Regions from separate parts of the Thiomicrorhabdus aquaedulcis genome, predicted to be linked through region 3. Evidence: predicted binding sites of a transcription regulator. Region 3 holds the regulator's gene; each other region holds the start of a gene.
The links. Region 3 encodes HrcA, which represses chaperone genes, less so after heat shock. Its sites were predicted from a motif close to TTAGCACTCNNNNNNNNNGAGTGCTAA; they were not measured.
Positions count from the first base shown of each region.

Region 1: the regulator HrcA is predicted to act here: its motif matches at 2,418-2,444, upstream of EP181_RS01725 (co-chaperone GroES).
Region 2: the regulator HrcA is predicted to act here: its motif matches at 1,939-1,965, upstream of rpoH (RNA polymerase sigma factor RpoH).

Region 1 is NZ_AP018722.1:390,208-394,494, reverse strand. It holds gene EP181_RS01735 (ectoine synthase) at 1-131, shown strand, start outside; gene groL (chaperonin GroEL) at 363-1,991, opposite strand; gene EP181_RS01725 (co-chaperone GroES) at 2,058-2,348, opposite strand; gene proB (glutamate 5-kinase) at 2,590-3,714, opposite strand; gene cgtA (Obg family GTPase CgtA) at 3,735-4,287, opposite strand, start outside.
Region 2 is NZ_AP018722.1:2,311,862-2,316,148, forward strand. It holds gene EP181_RS10630 (efflux RND transporter periplasmic adaptor subunit) at 1-252, opposite strand, end outside; gene EP181_RS10635 (efflux transporter outer membrane subunit) at 256-1,782, opposite strand; gene rpoH (RNA polymerase sigma factor RpoH) at 2,011-2,925, shown strand; gene EP181_RS10645 (YoaK family protein) at 3,127-3,819, shown strand; gene ovoA (5-histidylcysteine sulfoxide synthase) at 3,896-4,287, shown strand, end outside.
Region 3 is NZ_AP018722.1:1,009,722-1,014,008, forward strand. It holds gene recN (DNA repair protein RecN) at 1-487, opposite strand, end outside; gene EP181_RS04535 (NAD(+) kinase) at 550-1,425, opposite strand; gene hrcA (heat-inducible transcriptional repressor HrcA) at 1,556-2,599, shown strand; gene grpE (nucleotide exchange factor GrpE) at 2,641-3,207, shown strand; gene dnaK (molecular chaperone DnaK) at 3,400-4,287, shown strand, end outside.

The sequences.
Region 1 (4,287 bases), 620 kb from region 3:
AACATGATGCTCACATTTTAAAGGCCAACAAGGGCGTTGGCATGCGCATGGTGTGCGTGTTCAACCCGCCCGTTACGGGTCAGGAAACCCACGACAAAGATGGCTCTTATGCAATCGCTTTGACTGAATAAAAACTGAGCACGGGTGCAATACATGGGTTGGCACCCTACATATGCAAACGGACAAAGTGTTCTATTAACGCATTCGCAGACAAAAAAAATCCCGCAACCAGTGCGGGATTTTTTTGTGCCGGATTTAAGAATTTAAACAGCTTTTAAACAGCTTTTAAACAACGCTTAAATACATTTTAAACACAGCGTGCGTGTGTAATGCGCATAGGATTTGCACCCTATAACAGCAAATTACATCATTCCGCCCATTCCGCCGCCCATGCCACCTTCGGATGAACTGCCGGCTTTAGCCGGTAAATCAGCGATGGCCGCGCCAGTGGTTAACACCAAGCCTGCAACCGATGCGGCATTTTGCAAAGCCGAACGTGTTACTTTAGCTGGGTCAATAATACCCGCTTCTAGCATGTCGCAATAAATTTCTTTTGCCGCGTCAAAACCAAAGTTGCCTTCGCCTTCCATTACTTTGTTTACAATCACAGAACCTTCTAAACCACAGTTGGCCGCGATTTGACGCATTGGTTCTTCCATTGCACGCAGAGCAATTTGAATCCCGACGTTTTGATCGGCATTGTCGCCCACTACGTTAATTCTTGACTTAGCGCGCACTAATGCAACCCCACCGCCTGGTACAATTCCTTCTTGAACCGCAGCACGCGTGGCGTGTAAAGCATCGTCAACACGATCTTTTTTCTCTTTCATTTCCATCTCAGTGGCCGCACCCAATTTAAGGACAGCAACTCCACCAGACAACTTAGCCAAACGCTCTTGCAGTTTTTCTTTGTCGTAATCAGATGTTGTGGTTTCAAGTTGTGATTTGATTTGCGCACAACGACCTTCAATTTCAGCTTTTAATCCCAAGCCATCAATTAGCTTAGTAGAATCTTTACCAACTGAAACAGTTTTAGTTTGACCTAAAAGGTCTAACGTTACGGTTTCTAACGACAAGCCAACTTCTTCTGAAATCAATGTCCCACCGGTTAATACGGCAATGTCTTGTAACATCGCTTTACGACGCTCACCAAAACCAGGCGCTTTAACAGCCGCTACGCGCACAATGCCGCGCATGTTGTTAATAACTAAAGTGGCAAGTGCCTCGCCATCTATGTCTTCAGCAATAATCAACAGTGAACGACCGGCTTTAGAAACGGCTTCAAGTGTCGGCAACAATTCACGAATGTTAGAGATTCTTTTGTCGTGCAATAAGATGTATGGATTGTCTAATTCAGCCACCATTTTTTCTTGGTTGGTGACAAAATACGGTGATAAATAACCACGGTCAAATTCCATCCCTTCCACTACCACCAACTCGTCGGTTAATGAAGAACCTTCTTCAACTGTAATCACGCCTTCAGTGCTCACGCGTTCCATCGCTTCGGCAATCATCGCGCCAATGCTTGAATCGGAGTTGGCTGAAATAGTACCTACTTGCGCCCAAGACGCTTTGGTGGTGCAAGGCTGTGCCATTAATCTGATTTGCTCAACGACCGCTTCAACCGCTTTGTGAATACCACGGTTAAGATCCATTGGGTTCATACCGGCCGCAACCGACTTCATGCCTTCACGGACAATGGCTTGCGCTAATACAGTGGCGGTTGTGGTACCGTCACCGGCCACATCGTTGGTTTGTGAAGCCACTTCTTTTACCATTTGTGCGCCCATGTTCATAAACTTGTCTTCAAGTTCAATTTCACGCGCCACAGAAACACCGTCTTTGGTCACAGAAGGTGCGCCAAACGATTTTTCTAATACCACATTACGGCCTTTTGGCCCTAAGGTTACTTTTACTGCGTCGGCTAGAATGTTAATCCCTTCAACCATTTTTTCGCGTGCATCCATTCCGAATCTGACGTCTTTTGCCATGTTGGGTTTTCCTTTAATTCTGTTGTAGTAAGTTCTATCAATCTTAAAAAGTGGGGCGTAAAATTCTTATCCCACGATGCCAATAATGTCATCTTCACGCATCACCATTAAAGGCTTGCCGGCATCGTCTTTTACTTCTTGACCAGAGTATTGGCCAAAAAGAACTTTATCGCCTACCTTAACGGTCATTGGAATAATCGTGCCATTGTCAGCCACTTTACCTGGGCCGGTCGCAACCACTTCGCCAATAGTCTGCTTTTGTTGTGCAGAACCCGGTAACAAAATACCGCCAGAGGACTCTTTAGCCTCTTCAACTTGGCGAATTACGACGCGATCTTGCAAAGGTTTAATGTTCATCAGGTGTCTCCTATTAACAGTCATTGAAATAAATAATTGGATAATAAATTTTGGGAACGCCAGACGGGTTTAGCACTCGTCATAGCAGAGTGCTAACAATTTTAGCCATCTGCGCATTCAAGTCAACTCAATATAGACATACAGAACAATATTCAAGGTTTTTGACGCAAAAACAGCGTATAAAAGACGTTAACCAGGCCTGGTAGGAATTGACCAGGTCTGGTTACAAGATAGAAACGCGCTATTCAGACAGCACTAAATTATCACGGTGAATTAACGACTCATCGTCTATGTAGCCCAAAATGGCTTCAATTTGTGAGCTCAATTTACCTAAGATTTTTTGCGATTCGTTGGCGGGATAATTCACCAAACCGCGCGCCACTTCGCGGCCTTGCAAGTCACAGCACACCACCATCTCACCGCGCTGAAACTGTCCAATTTGCGATTTAACGCCAATGGGCAATAAACTTTTACCCGAGGTTTGCAACATGGCCACCGCACCGTCGTCCAACACCAGCGTGCCTTTGGCTTGCAAATGTCCGGCCAACCATTGCTGGCGTGCAGTTAACGGCTCTAAATCAGGAATTAACAACGTACCAAAGGCTTGTCCCGAAAACAATTTGGGCAAAATGGCCGGTTCGCGTCCCGAAGCAATTAACGTGGCTGTACCCGAACGCGCCGCGCGCTTAGCGGCCATCACTTTGGTGTACATGCCGCCTTTGCCCAATGCACCGCCTTCTGGACTGGCCATCGCCTCAATGTCTTTGCGACTGACTTGCGCCTCCATAATCAGCTTGGCGTTGGGATTTTGACGTGGATTGTCGTCGTACAAACCTTGCTGATCGGTCAAGATAACCAAAATATCCGCTGCAATTAAGTTGGCGGTTAACGCCGCTAAGGTGTCGTTGTCGCCAAAGCGAATTTCGTCGGTTACCACCGTGTCGTTCTCATTAATAATGGGAACCACTCGGTATTCTAATAAGGTTTGAATGGTGTTTTTAACGTTTAAATAGCGTTTGCGATTGGATAAATCGTCGTGCGTCATTAAAATTTGTGCGGTGCGAATGCCGTATTTGGCAAACTTAGATTCGTAGGCCTGAATTAAGCCCATCTGCCCCACAGCGGCGGCGGCTTGTAACTCGTTAAGCGCCGAAGGACGCGCCGACCAACCCAAACGTTGCATGCCTTCGGCCACCGAACCCGAAGAGACAATCACCACTTCAACACCGTGTTGTTGCAGCTCAACAATTTGCGCCACCCATAACTCAAGCGCGTCTAAATTTAACCCTTGACCGTCGTCGGTTAACAGGGCACTGCCCAGCTTAACCACCCAGCGTTTAGTTTGCTTTAATTGTGAACGATTCATCCTGTCTTGCCGCCCGCACTTTAAAAATCAAAATCTTCATCTACCGGCACGCTGGCACGCATCGGCTCTTCTTCGTCGTCCACTTTGCGGTTGCGCTCTAACGCATAGGCAATGTCTTGCACCAATTTAAGCGTGCCTTGACGTTGTGCGGCTGATACTTGATACACCGGACCTTGCCACTTAATGTCACTTACAATACGCTCGCACAGCGCACGCGCTTCGTCTTCTGGCAATAAGTCGATTTTATTAAGCACCAACCAGCGCTCTTTATCCAATAACTCGTCACTGTATTTTTCGAGTTCTTTTTGAATAATTACAATATTTTGTGCCGGGTCAGAGGCGTCTTCGGGCACGATGTCCACCACGTGCAGCAACAAGCCTGTACGCGATAAATGCTTTAAAAACTGAATGCCTAAACCAGCGCCTTCGGACGCGCCTTCAATCAAGCCAGGAATGTCGGCAATTACAAAACTCGACTCTGGTGACACGCGCACCACCCCCAAATTGGGGTACAAAGTGGTAAACGGATAGTTAGCCACTTTAGGACGTGCCGCCGAAACGGCACTGATTAAA
Region 2 (4,287 bases), 1.1 Mb from region 3:
AATGTCGCCACGCTGAATGGTTTGGGTTTGGTAGCTTGGGGCTTTATCGGCGTTAGGCAAACTTAACCACCACGCTACGGCGGCTAACAGAACCACACCCAACGCGCTTAACAACAACCACTTACGCACAGTGTGCGGCTTGGCATTGAGCTTGAGCGTTTGCTCAATAGTCGGCTTGCTGGTCTTAATGGGCTTAATTGCACTGCTTGAATCGCTGTCTGATGTTTGGTCTAATTTTGTCTCTAAACGCATAACTTACTCCAAAACGGGGGATGAATAAGGCGCAAAGGGCACCAAGGTATCGGGGGTAGAAACGGGCGCTTGCGACAGCGCCCAGTGTCCAGCAATGGCTTTAGACAAACTCACCAATTGCGTTAACTCATCCACGTGCACATCAATAAATTGTTGGCGCAAACTTAAGCGCGTGCGCTGTGCCACCAACACGTCGCTAAAGCCTTGCTCGCCCACTTGGTATTGAATCAACGCCAATTGCTCTTCTTGCTCGGCGGCTTGCAATGCCAGGGTTAACGACCGATACGTTTGCCGACTGGCGTGCAAACCGCTTAAGGCATCTTGGGTCTCTTTTAACGCATTTAAGAGAATTTTTTGATAATTTAACCAGGCCTGGTGCTCTTGTTCAGCTTGGCTTTGGCGTTGTGCGTCACGCGCACCGCCGTCAAACAAAACCTGGGTTGCCCCCAACGTGAGCGTGCGGACTAACCCATCCACACTCAACAACTCGCTTAAATTAGCGCCACTGCTGGTCAAACTGCCACGCAAACTCAACTTAGGCCATAAATTGGCACGCGCCTCGTCGGTTAAGGCCATCGCCGCCACCAAACGGTGCTCGGCCGCTTGCACATCAGGACGTTGGCGCAGCAACTCAGCTGGCAAAGGCAACAACACGCTGGCGGGTACATTCGGTAAAAGAGCTTTATCAGGTAAAAGGACTTCATCGCGCTCATCGCGCACACCGTTTAAACCAGCCGGCAACGCTTGCGGCGCTTGTCCCAATAACACCGCTAACTGGGTTTGAGTTTGCTTAATGCGCTGTTGCAAGCCCGGTACACTGCTGGCGGTTTGTTGATAACTGCGGGTGGCTTGTTGAACCGGCAACTGGGTGACCAGGCCTGCTTGATATTGCATTTTGGTTAAATTAAGGGTTTCTAACCAACTTTGCAAAGACGATTGTGTGAGCGTTAACTGCTGTTGCAACGCCCGTAATTGCAGATAATTTAACACCACCTCGCCACTCAAACTGACCAGCACATTGGCGTAATCGGCTTGGCTTGCCAACACCTGAGCATCGCGCGCGCTCAACGCCATGCGCCCACCGCCAAATACATCCAACTCCCAACTGGCGTCCAGTCCGGCGTTATAAACGCTTGAACTGGCCTGCTCGGTAGACTGAGCCGTTGCACCGGCTGACGTACCCAGTTGTGGCCCTAAACCCCCTTGCGTTTGGCTTCGCAACGCCCGCGCCTGACGAATCACCGACGCCGCCGACAACACATCGGGGTTAGCGCGCATGGCCTGCGCCATCAATTGATTTAACACTGCATCGTTTAACGTTAACCACCAGGCCTGGTCAGGTGCGTAAACAGCACGGTCACTGACCATTAATGGCTCGTTCCACGCATTGGGTGCGTCCAGCGCGGGTGGGGTTCTTGGGCTGATGGAACTGCAACCCGATAATGACCAAGAGAACCCCAACGGTAACGACAAGGCGAACGACAATGCCAACACACTGGGCGGTATAAATATAAAACGTAATCGCTGCACGGTAAATCTCCGTAAGTCTCTGTCAATATTTGTGAATCGCTGTAAATGGCTGTAAAACGAAACAAAACACGGAACTTGTAATACACACTTTACCACTTAAAACCCTTTAAAACCGTTTCTAAACTTACCTTAAATTATGACAACAGCATGAACCTATTAGCACTCTATTGCAATGAGTGCTAAAAATCAGTATAGTTTTTTTACATTAATTTAAAGAGGTCTATGAGCATGCAAAAATCACTTACAAGCCCACACGCCATCTTATCTGCGCCGGCGTTAAAGGCGAATCCTCCTGTAAAAAACCCCAATTTAGCGTTGTCGGTTCAGCTGGTGCCTGGGCAAAATTTAGAAACTTATTTGCAAACTGTTAAAAAAATTCAGGCGTTAAGTCCCCAAGAAGAGCGTGCGCTGGCCGAACAACTTTACTATCACCAAGACGTTAACGCCGCACGCCAGCTTATCTTGTCGTCGTTGCGCTTTGTGGTGCCCGTGGCGCGCAGCTACAACGGCTACGGTTTGCCATTGGGCGACATTATTCAAGAAGGTAACATTGGGTTAATGAAAGCCGTTAAACGCTTTAACCCCGAAGAAAATGTGCGCTTAATGACCTTTGCAGTACACTGGATTCGCGCTGAAATTAACGAATACGTGATTAAAAACTGGCGTATTGTTAAAACCGCCACCACCAAAGCGCAACGCAAACTGTTTTTTAAACTGCGCAGTACCAAAAAAACGTTGGAATGGTTTGGCGATAAAGACGCCGACCTGGTGGCCAAAGAGCTGGGTGTAACGCGTGCCGATGTATTAGAGATGGAAACCCGCTTGTACGGCAAAGATTTATCGGTGGACATGCCCACCGACGACGACAACGAAAACACCACGTTTCCTATTTTAGTCAGCCAAGAACTCAACCCAGAAATGGCGTTAATTCAACAAAGCACGGCCGACTACGAAATGAAACGCATGCGTAACGCACTAGCCACCCTTGACCCTCGCAGTCGTGACATTTTGCAACGCCGCTGGTTAAACGACCAAAAGGCGGGTTTAAAAGAGTTGTCGCAAGAGTACGGCGTCTCAATGGAGCGCATTCGTCAAGTTGAAAAGCAAGCCATGGATAAGTTAAAAAACCAATTATTGGCGTAATATCTTGCGTAATATCTGGCGTAACACTTGCAACCTTTAACACTGTTTTAACCAGGCCTGCTTAACGCAGGCTTTTTTGTATATTATTTTTGTGTGTTATTTTTGTATATTAAACATGTATGAACACACCCTTATTTTTACCCGCCAAGCCTGCTAAAGGCTCTATAATAAATTCTCAATTCTATTAAAAAGAATCCCACTATGCCGCAATCCGTGCTACCGAGCCCTTTAATAACCAATCTAAACAAAACCCCTGTGTTTATTTTAGCGGGCTTAATGTCGTTTGTGGCCGGTTACATTAACAGTGCCATGCTCATGGAATTTGCCTTACCCGTCAGTCAAATGACCGGCATTGCCTCACTCATAAGCGATACCATCGTAACCTCGCAATGGGGAGTATTGTGGGATGCGTGCCGTATTTTATTGGGGTTTTTGTTGGGTGCTATATTGTCAGGCTGGATGATTGGTCATCGCCAATATCGGCAAGACAAAAGCTACGGTTATGCGCTGCTTAGCATCAGTGGTTTACTGGGATTGGCGGCGGTGTTTGCCTTTATTCACTCCGAAGTGTCGGTGTTTTTGGCCGCCGTAGCCTGCGGATTGCAAAACGCCATGGTGGCCAGTTTTAAAGGCCTGCAAATTCGCACCACCCACATGACCGGCATTGTGACCGACATTGGCGTGCATTTGTCGCTGTGGCTTAAACACAAAACCCCGTGGGGCTGGCAATCGAGCTTGCTGATGGTATTATTAATCAGTTTTGTGGCGGGTGGCGCCACTGGTATTTTGGCGTACAGCTCTATGCCTAAAATCGCTATGGTGTTTCCCAGCATCATTATGGCGCTGCTGGGCGCACTGTATTTAATACAAATGTGGCGTGCACGCGCCCATTAAACCCATTATTAATGCTACAACACCTATACAAATACTATACAATAGTGGTCAATTTAAAATCACTTCCGGAGTTTTCATGTTAAGTCGAGCAGAACTGGTGGCCCAACCCCTTTTACTTAACCAAGGAAATGTTCAGGCCAAGCGCGCCGAAATTAAAGCCTACTTTAACCAAACGCAAGACACCTACGAGGCGCTGTTTACCACACTCGCCTGCGACCAAGCGTTTTACGAGCGCCCCTGCAGCTTGCGCCATCCGTTAATTTTTTACTTTGGTCACACCGCGACGTTTTTTACCAATAAATTGGTGCTGGCCAAGTTACTGCCGCAACGCATCAATCCGCACATCGAATCACTGTGCGCCATTGGTGTAGATGAAATGTCGTGGGACGACCTAAACGACGCCCATTACGACTGGCCAACGGTTGCGCAAGTTCGGACCTACCGCGCGCAAGTGCGAGAGGCCATCAA
Region 3 (4,287 bases):
GCGCGCGGGTGGCGGCCAGTGCCTCGGGGTGTTGGGCGTAGGCGTCCAGTAACGTAAGCTGTTTTTGAGTTTGCAGCAGCGATTGATGTTCGTGTTGGCCGTGAATGTCAATTAAAAAACTGCCCAGCGTTTTTAAACTGCTGGCCGGAATAGGCCGACCGTTTATAAACGCTTTAGAGCGCCCTTCGGAGGTGACAATGCGGCGCAAATAACATTGGTGGTCGGCATCGTCCAACGCTTGTTCGGTTAACCAGGCCTGGACAAATGGCAATTGGCTGACGTCAAACAGTGCGGTAACGTCGGCGCGTTCGGTGTGGTGGCGCACCAACGCACTGTCGGCACGTTCGCCCAAGGCCAAGCCCAACGCGTCTAATAAAATGGATTTTCCCGCCCCAGTTTCGCCCGTGAGCGTGCTAAAACCGCGGTTAAAATTAAGCGTGAGGTGTTCAATTAAAGCTAAGTTTTGAATGGTTAACTCTTGCAGCATGGTGACGGGTTACTCTTAATAAAGACGCATAATTAAAAAAACAAATCATTAAAAAACAAAGTTTACAACTTGTCGCCCCAATGCAATTTGGCGCGCAGCAGCTCAAAGTGATCGTGGCCGCGGGGATGCAGCATTTTAATAAAATTTTTATGACGTGTCACGGTGGTGCGATGCGCGGAAGTGATGTTAAAGGTCACTTGTCCATCGCAAATAATTTGCGCCGCGCCGTTGCAGTTTTCGTGCGGGCGCAATTGCACCGTGCTGTGCCCCGAAATAACGTAGGGGCGCGTGCTCATGGTGTGCGGGTTAATCGACACCAAACTTAACACGTCTAGGCCGGGGTCTAAAATAGGTCCGCCGGCCGATAATGCATAGGCGGTTGAGCCTGTTGGGGTCGAAATAATCAAGCCGTCGGAGCGTTGACTGTTTAAAAACCGCCCGTCCACAAAGGTTTCAAATTCAATCATGCGCGGCGAGTCGGTTTTGTGAATGACCACGTCGTTAAACGCCAACTGTTCAAATACGGTTTTACCCGCGGTTTCAATCACCACTTTGATTAAATTGCGCTCTTCGCTGTCGTAATTGCCGTCCATCACTTCGTCCAACGTGCACAGCATCTCTTTGGGTGAAATGTCGGTTAAAAACCCTAAACGGCCAAGGTTAATGCCCAAGATGGGGATTTTATTGTCGACAATCGAGCGCGCTACGTCTAAAAAGGTGCCGTCGCCGCCTACCACAATGGCCACGTCAATTAAACCGTAGAGTTGGTCGCGTTCAATGACTTTAATACCATACCGCTCATGCGGAAAGTCATGGCACGAGGCCGAATCCAAATACACCGTTTTGTGTTTGGTTAACAGATGTTGCACCAGTTTATCGATGCTTTCCCACGATTGAATGCCGTTGTATTTGCCAAAAATGCCAATTTTTTGAAACATGAAATTGCTCGCTCACAAAGTTAATTAGGGTCAAGACTCTTGTATAAAGCCAATCCGCGCTTATAATTTAGCACTCAAGACTTGAGAGTGCTTAATGAGTACTTAATTAAAGACAAGGGCAAATTGCACCATGCTAAATGACCGTTCACACTATTTGTTTAAAAGTTTGATGGGATTATACCTCAATGACGGCAAGCCAGTAGGGTCAAGCACCTTGGCTAAATTGCCCGACATTGGCTTAAGTTCGGCCACGGTGCGTAACGTCTTGGCCGATCTTGAAAAGCTCGGTTTTATTCACGCCCCGCACACATCGGCTGGACGCGTGCCCACCGAGCGCGGCTATCGGTTGTTTGTGGACTCTATGTTGACGTATCAACCCATGTCGCCCAAAAGCATCGAAACCATCCGCCATGAACTCTCGCCCAATTTGAACCAAGACGCGTTGATGCAAAGCGCGTCTAAAGTGTTAACCGACATTACCGGCATGACCAGTTTGGTGTTGCTGCCTAACAAAGAACGCGAAATTTTACAGCACATTGATTTTATGGCGTTGGGTGGTAATCGGGTGTTGGTGGTGTTGGTGTTTAACGACCAAGATGTGCAAAACCGAATTATCGAGCTTGAAACGGCGGTTTCTGCCAGCGAGTTAGAACAAATTTCTAATTATTTAAACGCCCATTGCGTTGGCAAGAATTTGCAAGACGCTAAAAAAATGTTGGTGGCACAAATGGATAAAATTCGCCATTCCACCAATCAATTTATGCTGTCGGTGATTGAGGCCACAGACGAAGTGTTGACCCAACAGCTGATACCGCAACTGCCGTTTTTGGTGGGTGGGCAAAGCAAGTTGCTTAATTATCAAGAGTTGGCCAACTCGGATAAATTGCGCGCTTTGTACCAGGCGTTTGAGCAACACAGCGGTATTTTAAGTGTGCTAGACAAAAGCCTGGCCGCACCCGGTGTGCAAATTTTTATTGGCAACGAGTGCGGCAGTGCGATTTATCACGATTGTAGTATTGTCACCAAGCCTTACGAAGTGGACGGCGAGGTGTTGGGTGTTTTGGGCGTAATCGGCCCAAGCCGAATGCCGTATGCAAAAGTGATTCCTAAAGTGGACATTACGGCAAAAATATTAGGCTCGCTCTTGAAAAAAACCGAACGCAACCTTAGTTAAGGTGCACGTTAATAAATTTTAATCCAGATAGGGAAATCACCGTGTCAGACACTAAATCGACTTTACAAGATGATCTTAATACCACGCAAACTGCGCAAGAGAATGCTCAAGATGAAACGCTCGAACAAGTTGAGCAAAATGTAGAACAGGACATTGCCGCTTTATTGCAGGAATCTCAAGAAGAAGCCGCCAAGCATAAAGACATGGCGTTGCGCTTGCAAGCCGACATGGAAAACCTGCGTCGCCGCACCCGTTTGGATTTAGAAAGCGCGCACAAGTTTGCGTTGGATAAATTTGTGGATGCGTTGATTCCGGCGATGGATTCCATCGAAATGGGCATGGACGCGGCGGGCAAGGAAGAAGCCACGATTGAAAGTATTCGTGAAGGTTTGGACATGACGTTTAAACAGTTGTTGGATGTGTTACAACGCTTTAATGTTGAGCGCATTGATCCACTAAACGAAACCTTTAACCCACAATTGCACGAAGCGATGACCATGGTGCCGTCACCCGACCACACCAGCAATACGGTGATCATGGTGGTGCAAAAGGGCTATACCTTAAACGAACGTTTGGTAAGACCGGCGCGAGTGATTGTGGCGCAGTAAGATTTGATGTCTCGGCATTAAAAAACTCACACATTTTTTGACAGGTTACTTGAAAAACGTTTTGACAGACTTATATACAAACCATCAGTAATTCGTTAAACCAATTTAAACAATCTTAAACAATTTTAAAAATCATCAAGCTGCCTACATTTAATTTACAAAGTAGGCCGCACACAGAAACTGGAGAAGCACATGGCTAAAATTATCGGTATCGATTTAGGAACCACCAACTCTTGCGTGGCCATTATGGAAGGCAAAGAAGTAAAAGTTATTCCTAACGCAGAAGGCGCACGCACCACACCTTCGGTGGTTGCTTACACGCAAGACGGTGAAGTGTTGGTGGGCGATTCGGCCAAGCGTCAAGCGGTCACCAACCCAAAAAACACTTTGTTTGCTATTAAGCGTTTAATTGGCCGTCGCGCCGATGACGCGGTGGTCACCAAAGACAAAGACATGGTGCCTTACAGCATTGTGGCCGCCGATAACGGTGACGCATGGGTTGAAGTGGACGGTAAAAAACTGTCACCTCAAGAAGTGTCTGCACGCACGTTAATGAAGATGAAAAAAACCGCCGAAGACTATTTGGGTTACGCGGTAACCGAAGCGGTTATTACCGTACCGGCTTACTTTAACGACTCACAGCGTCAAGCCACTAAAGACGCGGGTAAAATCGCTGGTTTAGACGTTAAGCGTATTATTAACGAGCCAACAGCGGCGGCGTTGGCGTACGGTATGGACAAAGTCACGCGTGACAGCAAAATTGCCGTGTACGATTTGGGCGGCGGAACCTTTGACGTGTCTATTATTGAAGTAGCCGATTTAGACGGCGAAAAGCAAGTTGAAGTATTGTCTACCAATGGCGACACGTTCTTGGGCGGTGAAGACTTTGACATGGTTATCATTGATTACCTAGTAGAAGAGTTCAAAAAAGACCAAGGTGTTAACCTAAAAGCCGATCCATTGGCCATTCAGCGTCTGCGTGAAGCGGCTGAAAAAGCTAAAATCGAATTGTCGTCGCGTGAACAAACCGACATTAACTTGCCTTACATTACCGCCGACGCCACTGGGCCTAAGCATTTA